Regions from separate parts of the Streptomyces sichuanensis genome, predicted to be linked through region 1. Evidence: riboswitches for the same ligand, from Rfam matches in the RefSeq annotation. Region 1 holds a riboswitch; the other holds the start of a gene.
The links. A riboswitch is a leader RNA that binds a small molecule or an ion and turns the genes downstream of it on or off. The one in region 1 is predicted to bind S-adenosylmethionine.
Positions count from the first base shown of each region.

Region 1 (4,733 bases):
CTAACGCGACGCGCGCTCCGGCGCGGACCCCCACGCCCGGGTTGCGGTGGGCGCGTCGACGCCTCCACCGCCGCACCCGCTCACCCGTCGGCCCGCTCCGACTCCAGCGCCTCCAGCTGGTCCACGAACCACTGCGCCGGCGGGAGCGCCGTCGCCGCCGCGGACAGCCGCCGGGTGCGGTCGCGGCGCTCGTCCGGGTCCATCAGCAGCGCCAGGTGCAGGGCCCGGGCCGTGGCCTCCACGTCGTACGGGTTGACCGTGATCGCCGCGTCGCCCAGCTCCGCCGCCGCCCCCGCCTCCCGGGAGAGGACCAGGGCGCAGCCGTGGTCGGAGACGACCGGGATCTCCTTAGCGACGAGGTTCATGCCGTCGCGGATGGGGTTGACCAGGGCGACGTCGGCGAGGCGGTAGGCGGCCAGCGAGCGGGGGAAGTCGTCCTCCATCTGCAGGGCGACCGGCTCCCAGTCCACCGTCCCGAAGGTGGCGTTGATCTCCCGGGCGAGCCGGCCGACCTCGGCCATGTAGTCGCGGTAGACCGCGAGGTCCTGCCGGGAGGGGTAGGCGAAGGCGATGTGCACGACCCGGCCGTGCCACTGCGGGTGGTCCTCCAGCAGGCGCCGGTAGGCGCGCAGGCCGCGGACGATGTTCTTCGACAGCTCGGTGCGGTCGACCCGCACGATCGTGCGGCGGCCCTCGCCGATCTGCAGCCGCAGCACCGCCAGCCGCTCCTCGACGTCCGGGCGGTGCGCGCGCTCCCGCAGGAAGCCGCCGTCCGCGCCCAGCGCGTGGACGCCGAGCCGGGTCGTGCGCCCGGCGCAGCGCACCGACACGGCCGTGCCGGCCTCGCGCACGACCTCCGCGTCCGGGAGCACGTCCTCGCAGCAGGCGGCGAACGCCTCCGCCCAGCGGCGGGTGAGGAACGCGGCCCGGTCGCCGCCCAGGACGCCGCGCAGGACCTGCTCGGCGACGTCGTCCGGCAGCAGCCGGTAGTAGTCCGGCGGGGCCCACGGGGTGTGCGAGAAGTGGCCGATGCGCAGGTCGGGGCGGCGGGCGCGGAGCAGCCCCGGCACCAGGGTCAGGTGGTAGTCCTGGACGAGCACGCAGGCGCCGTCCGCGGCCTCCTCGGCGATCGCGTCCGCGAAGGCGGCGTTGTACGCCTCGTACGCGCCCCACTGCTCGCGGAAGGCCAGGTCGAAGGAGGGTTCGAGCGGCGTCTGCCACAGCATGTGGTGGGCGAACCACAGCACGGAGTTGGCCACGCCGTTGTACGCGGCGGCGAACGTCTCCGCCGGGACGTCCAGCATCCGCACCCGGTGGCCGCCGGTGTCGCCCGTGTCGAGTCTCCGGCCCGCGCGGCGGGCCGCCTCGCGGTCGCCGTCACCCATGGCGGCGCACACCCACACGGCCCCCGCGCCGGGCCCGATCGCGCTGAGCCCGGACACCAGGCCCCCGCCGCCGCGCCCCGCCACCAGCGAGCCGTCCTCGTGCCGGCGGTACGAGACCGGGCCCCGGTTGGAGGCGACCACGATGGGGGCGGCGGTGTGCGTGTGCTCAACGACCATGACGGCAGCCTTGCCCCCGGGTGAACCGCTCAAACGTACGCTTACGCGGCACGCCGCTGCGCGTACTCCGGTATCCCGGCCATCGGAGGCCGCTCCTCCGTGTCCACCGCGTACGTCCGCGGCACGAAACCCTCCGCCGTGCGCTCGAACTGCGTGAGCGAGGGACGCACCAGATGGCCGCGGGCCAGCCGCAGCTGGGCGGTGCGGTAGATCGCGGCGGCCATGCGGCCCAGCGCCTGGCCGTCCTGGTGCCGGTGCTTGCGCACGCCCACGTCCACCTGGGCGAGTGCGTCGAGCCCGACGGTGTGCAGCGCGTCGACGAGCAGCCCCAGCTCCACGCCGTACCCCACGGGGAACGGCAGCTGCTCCAGCAGCGAGCGGCGGGCCGCGTACTCGCCGCCCAGCGGCTGGACGAAGCCCGCCAGTTGCGGCCAGTGCAGGTTGAGCAGGGGACGGGCCACCAGCTCGGTCACCCGGCCGCCCTGGCCGGCCGCCCCGCCGGGGCCGGGCGGCGCGAACTCGCCGCCCAGCGGCCGGTCGTACATCGCCTTGACGAAGTGGACGTCCGGTTCGGTCAGCAGCGGGCCGACGATGCCGGAGACGAATCCGGCGTCGAAGTCCTTGAGGTCCGCGTCGACGAAGCAGACGACGTCGCCGCCCGTCGCCAGCAGCGAACGCCACAGCACCTCGCCCTTGCCGGGCAGCGCGGGCAGGCGGGGCAGGACGTCGTCGCGGTGCACGACGCGCGCCCCGGCCGCCGCGGCGACCTCGGCCGTGCGGTCGGTGGAACCGGAGTCCAGCACCACCAGCTCGTCCACGAGCGGCCGGGCGTCCGTCATCAGCTCGCGGCGGATCGCCTCCACGATCGCGCCGACCGTGGCCTCCTCGTTCAGCGCCGGCAGGACGACGCTGACCGTGGTGCCCGAGCCGCCCTTCGCGGCGAGGAGCTGGTCGAGCGGACGGTCGGCTGCTGACCAGGACCGCCGGGCGAGCCAGCGTTCCACCTCTTCCAGCACGTGCATGACTCCTTGTCGTGGTGCGTCGTCGTGACACATCTCGCGGTGCGGACGGCCCTCTCGCGCGGCCACCCCTTCCGTTACAGTCTTGAACAACGCGGACGCCCGTCCTATGTCGGGGTCGTTCCTGCGCACAAACGCCTGGGCCCCGCCCAGCGCCATACCGCTCATCCAGAGGGGCAGAGGGACACGGCCCGATGAAGCCCCGGCAACCCTCCAGCCGGCCACGATCCGAAGGATCGGATCGTCACAGCCCGTTCACGCGGCGAGGCTCCCGGCGGGGAAGGTGCCAATTCCGTCTCGTGGCGATGTCCGCCGCGGGGAAGATGAGGAGAAAGGGCCTCGCCTCCATGGCTGTCCAAGCCGTTGAAAGTGCAACCACCACCGTCTCCCTGGGCTCCGCCGTCGCGCTCTCCTGCCGCGAGTGCGGTGAGCGTTTCGACCTCGGTCCCGTCTTCGCCTGCTCCTCCTGCTTCGGCCCGCTCGAAGTCGCGTACGAACTCCCGGCCGGCGACCCGGAGGAGCTGCGCCGTCGCATCGAGGCCGGCCCCGCCAGCATCTGGCGCTACGCCCCGCTGCTGCCCGTCCCCGCCGACGTCGCGGAGAAGCCGAACCTCAACCCGGGCTTCACCAAGCTCGTCCAGGCCGACAACCTCGCCCGCGAACTGGGCGTGACCGGCGGCCTGTACGTCAAGGACGACTCCGGCAACCCCACGCACTCCTTCAAGGACCGCGTCGTCGCCATCGCCGTCGAGGCCGCGCGCGCGTTCGGGTTCACCACCCTGTCCTGCTCGTCGACCGGCAACCTCGCCGGTGCGGTGGGGGCGGCGGCGGCCCGCGCCGGCTTCAAGTCCTGCGTCTTCATCCCGCACGACCTGGAGGCCGGCAAGGTCGTCATGGCCGCGGTCTACGGCGGCGACCTCGTCGGCATCGAGGGCACGTACGACGACGTCAACCGCTTCTGCAGCGAGCTGATCGGCGACCCGCTGGGCGAGGGCTGGGGGTTCGTCAACGTCAACCTGCGCCCGTACTACGGGGAGGGCTCGAAGACCCTCGCGTACGAGATCTGCGAGCAGCTGGGCTGGCGGCTGCCGGACCAGATCGTCGTGCCGATCGCGTCGGGATCGCAGCTCACGAAGATCGACAAGGGGCTGAAGGAGCTCGTCGCGCTGGGGCTGGTCGAGGACCGCCCGTACAAGATCTTCGGCGCTCAGGCGGAGGGGTGCTCGCCGGTGTCGAGGGCCTTCAAGGAGGGCCACGACGTGGTGCGGCCGGTGAAGCCGGACACCATCGCGAAGTCCCTGGCCATCGGGAACCCGGCCGACGGGCCGTACGTGCTCGACATCGCGCGGCGCACCGGCGGGGCGGTGGAGGACGTGACCGACGCGGAGATCGTCGACGCGATCCGGCTGCTGGCCCGGACGGAAGGCATCTTCGCCGAGACGGCGGGCGGGGTGACGGTGGGCGTGACGCGCAAGCTGATCGAGAACGGGCAGCTCGACCCCGCCCTCACGACGGTCGTGCTCAACACGGGAGACGGCCTGAAGACGCTCGACGCCGTGGCGGCGGGCCCCACGGCCACGATCCGCCCGTCCCTGGACGCGTTCCGCGCGGCGGGCCTGTAGGGACGGCGGGGCCCCGCGGCCGCCGTGGGGCCGTCGCGCCCCTACCCGATCGTCACGTCCCGCTCGTCCCGTCCGTCCTGCCCGTCCGCCCCTTCTTCACGTAAAGGCGAATCCCATGAGCGTCAACGTCCGCATCCCCACCATCCTGCGCACCTACACCGGCGGTCTGGCCGAGGTCTCCGCGGAGGGGGCCGTCCTCTCCGAGGTCATCGCCGACCTGGACCGCAACCACCCCGGCATCGCCGCCCGCGTCCTCGACGAGTCCGGCAAGCTGCGCCGGTTCGTCAACGTCTACGTCAACGACGACGACGTCCGCTTCGAGGGCGGGCTGGGTGCGGCCACGCCCGACGGTGCCGGGATTTCGATCATTCCGGCGGTGGCCGGCGGCTGACCCGTCCTGACCGGCCCCGCGCACCGGCCGATCGCCGACTGATCAATGGCCTGAGCTTTTCTCAGCGTTCCTGAGCAATTCCCTGGAATCACCCCGGCCGTTAAACGGACGGGGTGATTCCGTCTGTTGAAGCGCGATA
Region 1 is NZ_JAIXMK010000042.1:10,655-15,387, reverse strand. It holds gene LE181_RS14715 (alpha,alpha-trehalose-phosphate synthase (UDP-forming)) at 81-1,562, opposite strand; gene LE181_RS14710 (glucosyl-3-phosphoglycerate synthase) at 1,604-2,578, opposite strand; SAM riboswitch class I at 2,743-2,911, shown strand; gene thrC (threonine synthase) at 2,929-4,203, shown strand; gene LE181_RS14700 (MoaD/ThiS family protein) at 4,319-4,594, shown strand.

Region 2 (4,733 bases), on a different contig from region 1:
CCCCGGACGTCGATAGGCTGGGACCCGGGGGCTACCGAGAGCTCCCACGGAGACGACCGACCACCAGGAGTGTGGACCATGAACGTTGCGACCCCGGCAGGCGGCGAGCGCTCGGTGGCCCACTCCTGGCCCGGCGTACTCGACGCCCTGCTCGACCGCGTGGACCTCAGCGCCGACGACACCGCCTGGGCCATGGACAGCATCATGCGCGGCGAGGCGACGAGCGCGCAGATCGCCGGCTTCGTGGTGGCTCTGCGGGCCAAGGGCGAGACGGTCGCCGAGATCTCCGGCCTGGTCCGGACGATGTACGAGCACGCCAATCTCATCGAGGTGCCCGGCCCGAGCGTGGACATCGTGGGCACCGGCGGCGACGGTGCCAAGACCGTCAACATCTCCACCATGTCCTCGATCGTCGTGGCCGGCACTGGCGCGAAGGTGGTCAAGCACGGCAACCGCGCCGCCTCGTCCGCCAGCGGTGCCTCCGACGTCCTGGAGAAGCTCGGCGTCAACCTCGACCTGACGCCGCGGCGGGTGGTGGAGGTCGCCGAGGAGGCGGGCATCACCTTCTGCTTCGCCGTGAAGTTCCACCCCGCGCTGCGGCACGTGGCGGCGGCCCGCCGCGAGCTGGGCATCCGCACCACGTTCAACGTGCTGGGCCCGCTCACCAACCCCGCCCGCGTGCGCGCCCAGGCGACGGGCGTGGCGGACCCCCGGATGGCACCCATCCTGGCCGGCGTGCTGGCCGAGCGGGGCTCCTCGGCGCTGGTCTTCCGCGGCGACGACGGGCTGGACGAGCTGACCACGACGGCGACCTCCCGGGTGTGGATCGTCCGCGACGGCACGGTGCGGGAGGAGCCCTTCGACCCCCGCGACGTGGGCATCGACCTGGTGCCGGTGGAGGCGCTGCGGGGCGCCGACGCCTCGTACAACGCCGACGTCGCCCGCCGCCTGCTGGCGGGGGAGACCGGGCCGGTGCGCGACGCGGTGCTGCTCAACTCGGCGGCGGCGCTGGTGGCGTTGGCGCCGACGGACGCACCCCTGGCGGAGCAGATCTCCGCCGGCATCGCCCGGGCCGCGGAGTCCATCGACTCCGGCGCGGCCCGGCGCTCCCTCGAACGCTGGGTTTCGGCCAGCAACGCCTGAGCGGAGACGGTCCGGTGGGTGGGATTCCGCCCGCTCACCGGGCCGCCGGCGCCGAAGGTGTGCCATACTCCTCGGCAAGGTCACGAGTGACAGCGATCAGGCCCCGGCTTGCTGTCCGGCAACCCTCCTTCCGTGGCGGGGTGCCCCGGGTGATGACCAGGCCGCAGGCAGCGACGTCTGCGGCAAGCGCGGATCCCTCGCCAGGGATCCTGGTTGTCGAGGGAGATTCTTCCGTGATTCAGCGAATGCGCTAGGGCTCCGAGAGCCCCTTCTCCGCGCACCCTTCTTCCCCTTCCCGCGCCGGGCCCGTCGTCGGCCGCGCGGTGGAATTCGCCTGCCTCATACGGGAGTTCGTCATGCCTGTCGCCACCCTCGCCGCCGACCAGTCCGTCTGCGCCCCGCTGCCCGTCCTCGGCCGGGACGTCCGGGTGCCGCTGGTCACCGGGGGCGAAGTGACCTATGCGGCCCTCGACTACGCCGCCAGCGCCCCGGCCCTGCAGCGCGTGTGGGACGACGTCGCCGCCTACGCGCCGTACTACGGCAGCGTGCACCGCGGCGCCGGGTACCTCTCGCAGCTGTCCACCGATCTCTTCGAGAACAGCCGGGCGGCGGTGGCCGGATTCCTCGGCTGCCGCGAGGGCGACCAGGTGGTCTTCACCCGCTCCACCACCGACTCGCTCAACCTCCTGGCATCCGTACTGCCCGTCGGCTGCCGGGTGTTCGTCTTCGAGACCGAGCACCACGCCGCGCTGCTGCCCTGGGGGAGGGCGAGCGACGCCGAGGTCACCTGCCTCGACGCGCCCCGCACCCCCGCCCAGGCCGTCGAGACGCTGGAGCGGGCCCTGGCCGACCGCGACCCCTACGGCCCGGCGCTGGTGGTGGTGACGGGCGCCTCCAACGTGACGGGCGAGCTGTGGCCCGTGCGGGAGCTGGCGGCGGCCGCGCACGCGCACGGGGCCCGCATCGTGCTGGACGCCGCCCAGCTGGCCCCCCACCACCCCGTCGACATCGCGGAGTTGGACGTCGACTGGGTCGCCTTCTCCGGCCACAAGCTCTACGCGCCGTTCGGCTCCGGCGTCCTGGCCGGCCGTGCCGACTGGCTGCGGGACGCCGAGCCGTACCTGGCGGGCGGCGGGGCCAGCCGCAGCGTCGCCCGGCGCGCCGACGGCGGCGTCGACGTCCAGTGGCACGAGAGCGCGGCCCGCCACGAGGCGGGCTCGCCCAACGTCATCGGCGTCTACGCGATCGCCTCGGCCTGCAAGGCGCTCGGCGAGGCGGGCTTCGACCGGCTCGTCGAGCGGGAGCGGCAGCTGGTGGAGCAGGTGCGGACGGGGCTGGCCGCGGTGCCCGGGGTGCGGGTGCTCTCGCTCTTCGGCGACGACGCCCCGCGGGTGGGCGTGCTGTCCTTCGTCGTGGACGGCTGGAACAGCTCGCACTTCGCCGCCGCGCTCTCCGCCGAGTACGGCATCGGCGTCCGCGACGGCCTCTTCTGCGCCCATCCGCTGGTGCGCACGCTGCTCGGCGGCGAGGACGGGACGGAACCCGGCGCGTGCGGGGCGCCCGACGAGGGGGCCACGCTCAACGCGATCCGGGTCAGCTTCGGCGCCGGCACCCCCGACGAGCACGTCGAGCGGTTCGTCCGGGCCGTCGGGGAGCTGGTGCGGAACGGCGCGCGGTGGCTCTACCGCACCGAGGGCGGCCGCTGCGTCCCCGACACCTCGGCCTGACCGTGGGGCCCGCTCAGCTGTCGAGGCCGATGGCGAAGGCCGCTTCGAGGTCGTGCTGGGAGTACGTGCGGAAGGCGATGTGCGTCTCGGTCGAGGCCACGCCCTGCACCTTGCTGATCCGGCCCGGGATGACCTCGGCGAGGTCCTCGTGCCGGGCCACCCGCACCAGCGCGATCAGGTCGTAGGCGCCGGTGACCGAGTAGACCTCGCTCACGCCCTCCAGCGTGGCGATCTTCTCCGCGATCTCCGGGATCCGGTCCACGTCGGTCTTGATGAGCACGATCGAAGTGATCACGTCGGCTTGTCTCCTTCGGTGGACCGGGTTGCGCCCTTCACTCTAGCCGCAGCCGTGCGGTGGACCCAGGTGCAGGCGAAGCCGAGGCAGAAGCCCAGTACATGGGCCAGATACGCGACGCCGGGCTGGCCGGCCTCCGTGCCGGTCGCCAGCCACTGCAGCACGAACCAGAACAGCAGTACGGCCCAGGCGGGGAAGCGCAGCGGCAGGAAGAAGAGGAACGGGAAGAGGCTGGTGACCCGCGCCCTGGGGAAGAGATAGAGGAACGCCCCCAGCACGCCGGAGATGGCGCCGGACGCCCCCACCAGCGTGCGGTCGGACTGTGCGTGCACGACCGCGTAGCCCAGCAGTGCGAGGTAGCCGGTGAGGAGGTAGCAGCAGGCGAAGGCGGCGCGGCCCATGCGGGCCTCGGTCATGGCGCCGAAGACGTAGAGGAAGAGCATGTTGCCCAGCAGATGCAGCCAGTTGCCGTGGACGAACAGTGCCGTGAACGGGGTGGACAGACCCCGCAGGGGGGCCTGCCAGAGCTCCTGCGGCACGACGCCCCAGCGCGCGAAGTAGTCGGTCTGGGCCGACAGCAGGCCGGGCCCGGTGCCGTAGGCGGCGTTCAGGCCGGAGGCCGGCCCGACGAGGAAGGCCGCGCAGCAGCAGCCCAGGAGCGTCCACGTCACCCACGGAACGTCGTCCCGGCCCGCGCGCACTACCTTTCCGATCATGGCCAGATCATGGCGTACCGGGCACAACCAGCACAGAGTGCCTCGCCGGTCCGTCCGGTCGGGACGGTGCCACCGCGTTCGGCGACCACCAGGCCGTAGGGTTACGGAAAGAGAACTGCACAGACCGTATGCAGACCGTATGTAAACCGCACGCGAACCGACGACGAGGACGGACGAGACGATGGGCGTTCCCCGGCCGACGGCCGAGACCCGGTGGCGCTGCACCCTGTGCGGCAACCTCACGCGGTTCGACGTGACCCGCACCACCAGGGCCGTGGAGTACGTGCACCTCGATCTGGCGGGCGAGCCGAAGGTGGAGGAGCGTGAGGTCGTCAGTGAGACGATCGAATCCGTGCGGTGCCGCTGGTGCAACACGGTCGACCAGATCGAGCTGGTGGACCGGCCGGCCGCACATGCCTGAAGAACGGGAGCGATGAACGGTGGTGGAGCACACTGACGGCGTGGAGGCCGCCGGTGACGCCGGCGGGGCCGACGACGGCGTCACGGAGGTGCTCGACCGTCCGCTGCCCGAGGGGATCAGGCGGCGGGTCATCGGGCTCGTCGCGGAGGCGTTCGGCGGGCTGACGGTCGCCGAACTCCCGCCCCAGCTGCGGCAGTACGCCCGCTTCACCCCGACCCGGCGGGCCAAGTTCGCCGGCAACGCCATGGCGGCGGCCGTGGAGGGCGACCCGGTCTTCCGGCAGCGGATCTCCGCCCGGCTGCGCGAGACGGGCTCGGAGCTGGTCGAGGCGCTCGACGCCGGTTCGCCGCCTGCGGCCGCGGACCCCGAGGACGTGGCGGCCATGGCCTTCGTGCTGCGCCCGCCCGGCTGGGTCAAGCTCGTCACGGCCG
Region 2 is NZ_JAIXMK010000067.1:32,329-37,061, forward strand. It holds gene trpD (anthranilate phosphoribosyltransferase) at 79-1,143, shown strand; SAM riboswitch class IV at 1,222-1,338, shown strand; gene LE181_RS19845 (aminotransferase class V-fold PLP-dependent enzyme) at 1,500-2,870, shown strand; gene LE181_RS19850 (Lrp/AsnC ligand binding domain-containing protein) at 2,884-3,165, opposite strand; gene LE181_RS19855 (rhomboid family intramembrane serine protease) at 3,162-3,881, opposite strand; gene LE181_RS19860 (hypothetical protein) at 4,063-4,302, shown strand; gene LE181_RS19865 (NYN domain-containing protein) at 4,322-4,733, shown strand, end outside.
Region 2: it holds a riboswitch for S-adenosylmethionine, as region 1 does, so the genes downstream of both, LE181_RS19845 (aminotransferase class V-fold PLP-dependent enzyme) here and thrC (threonine synthase) in region 1, are expected to answer to the same signal.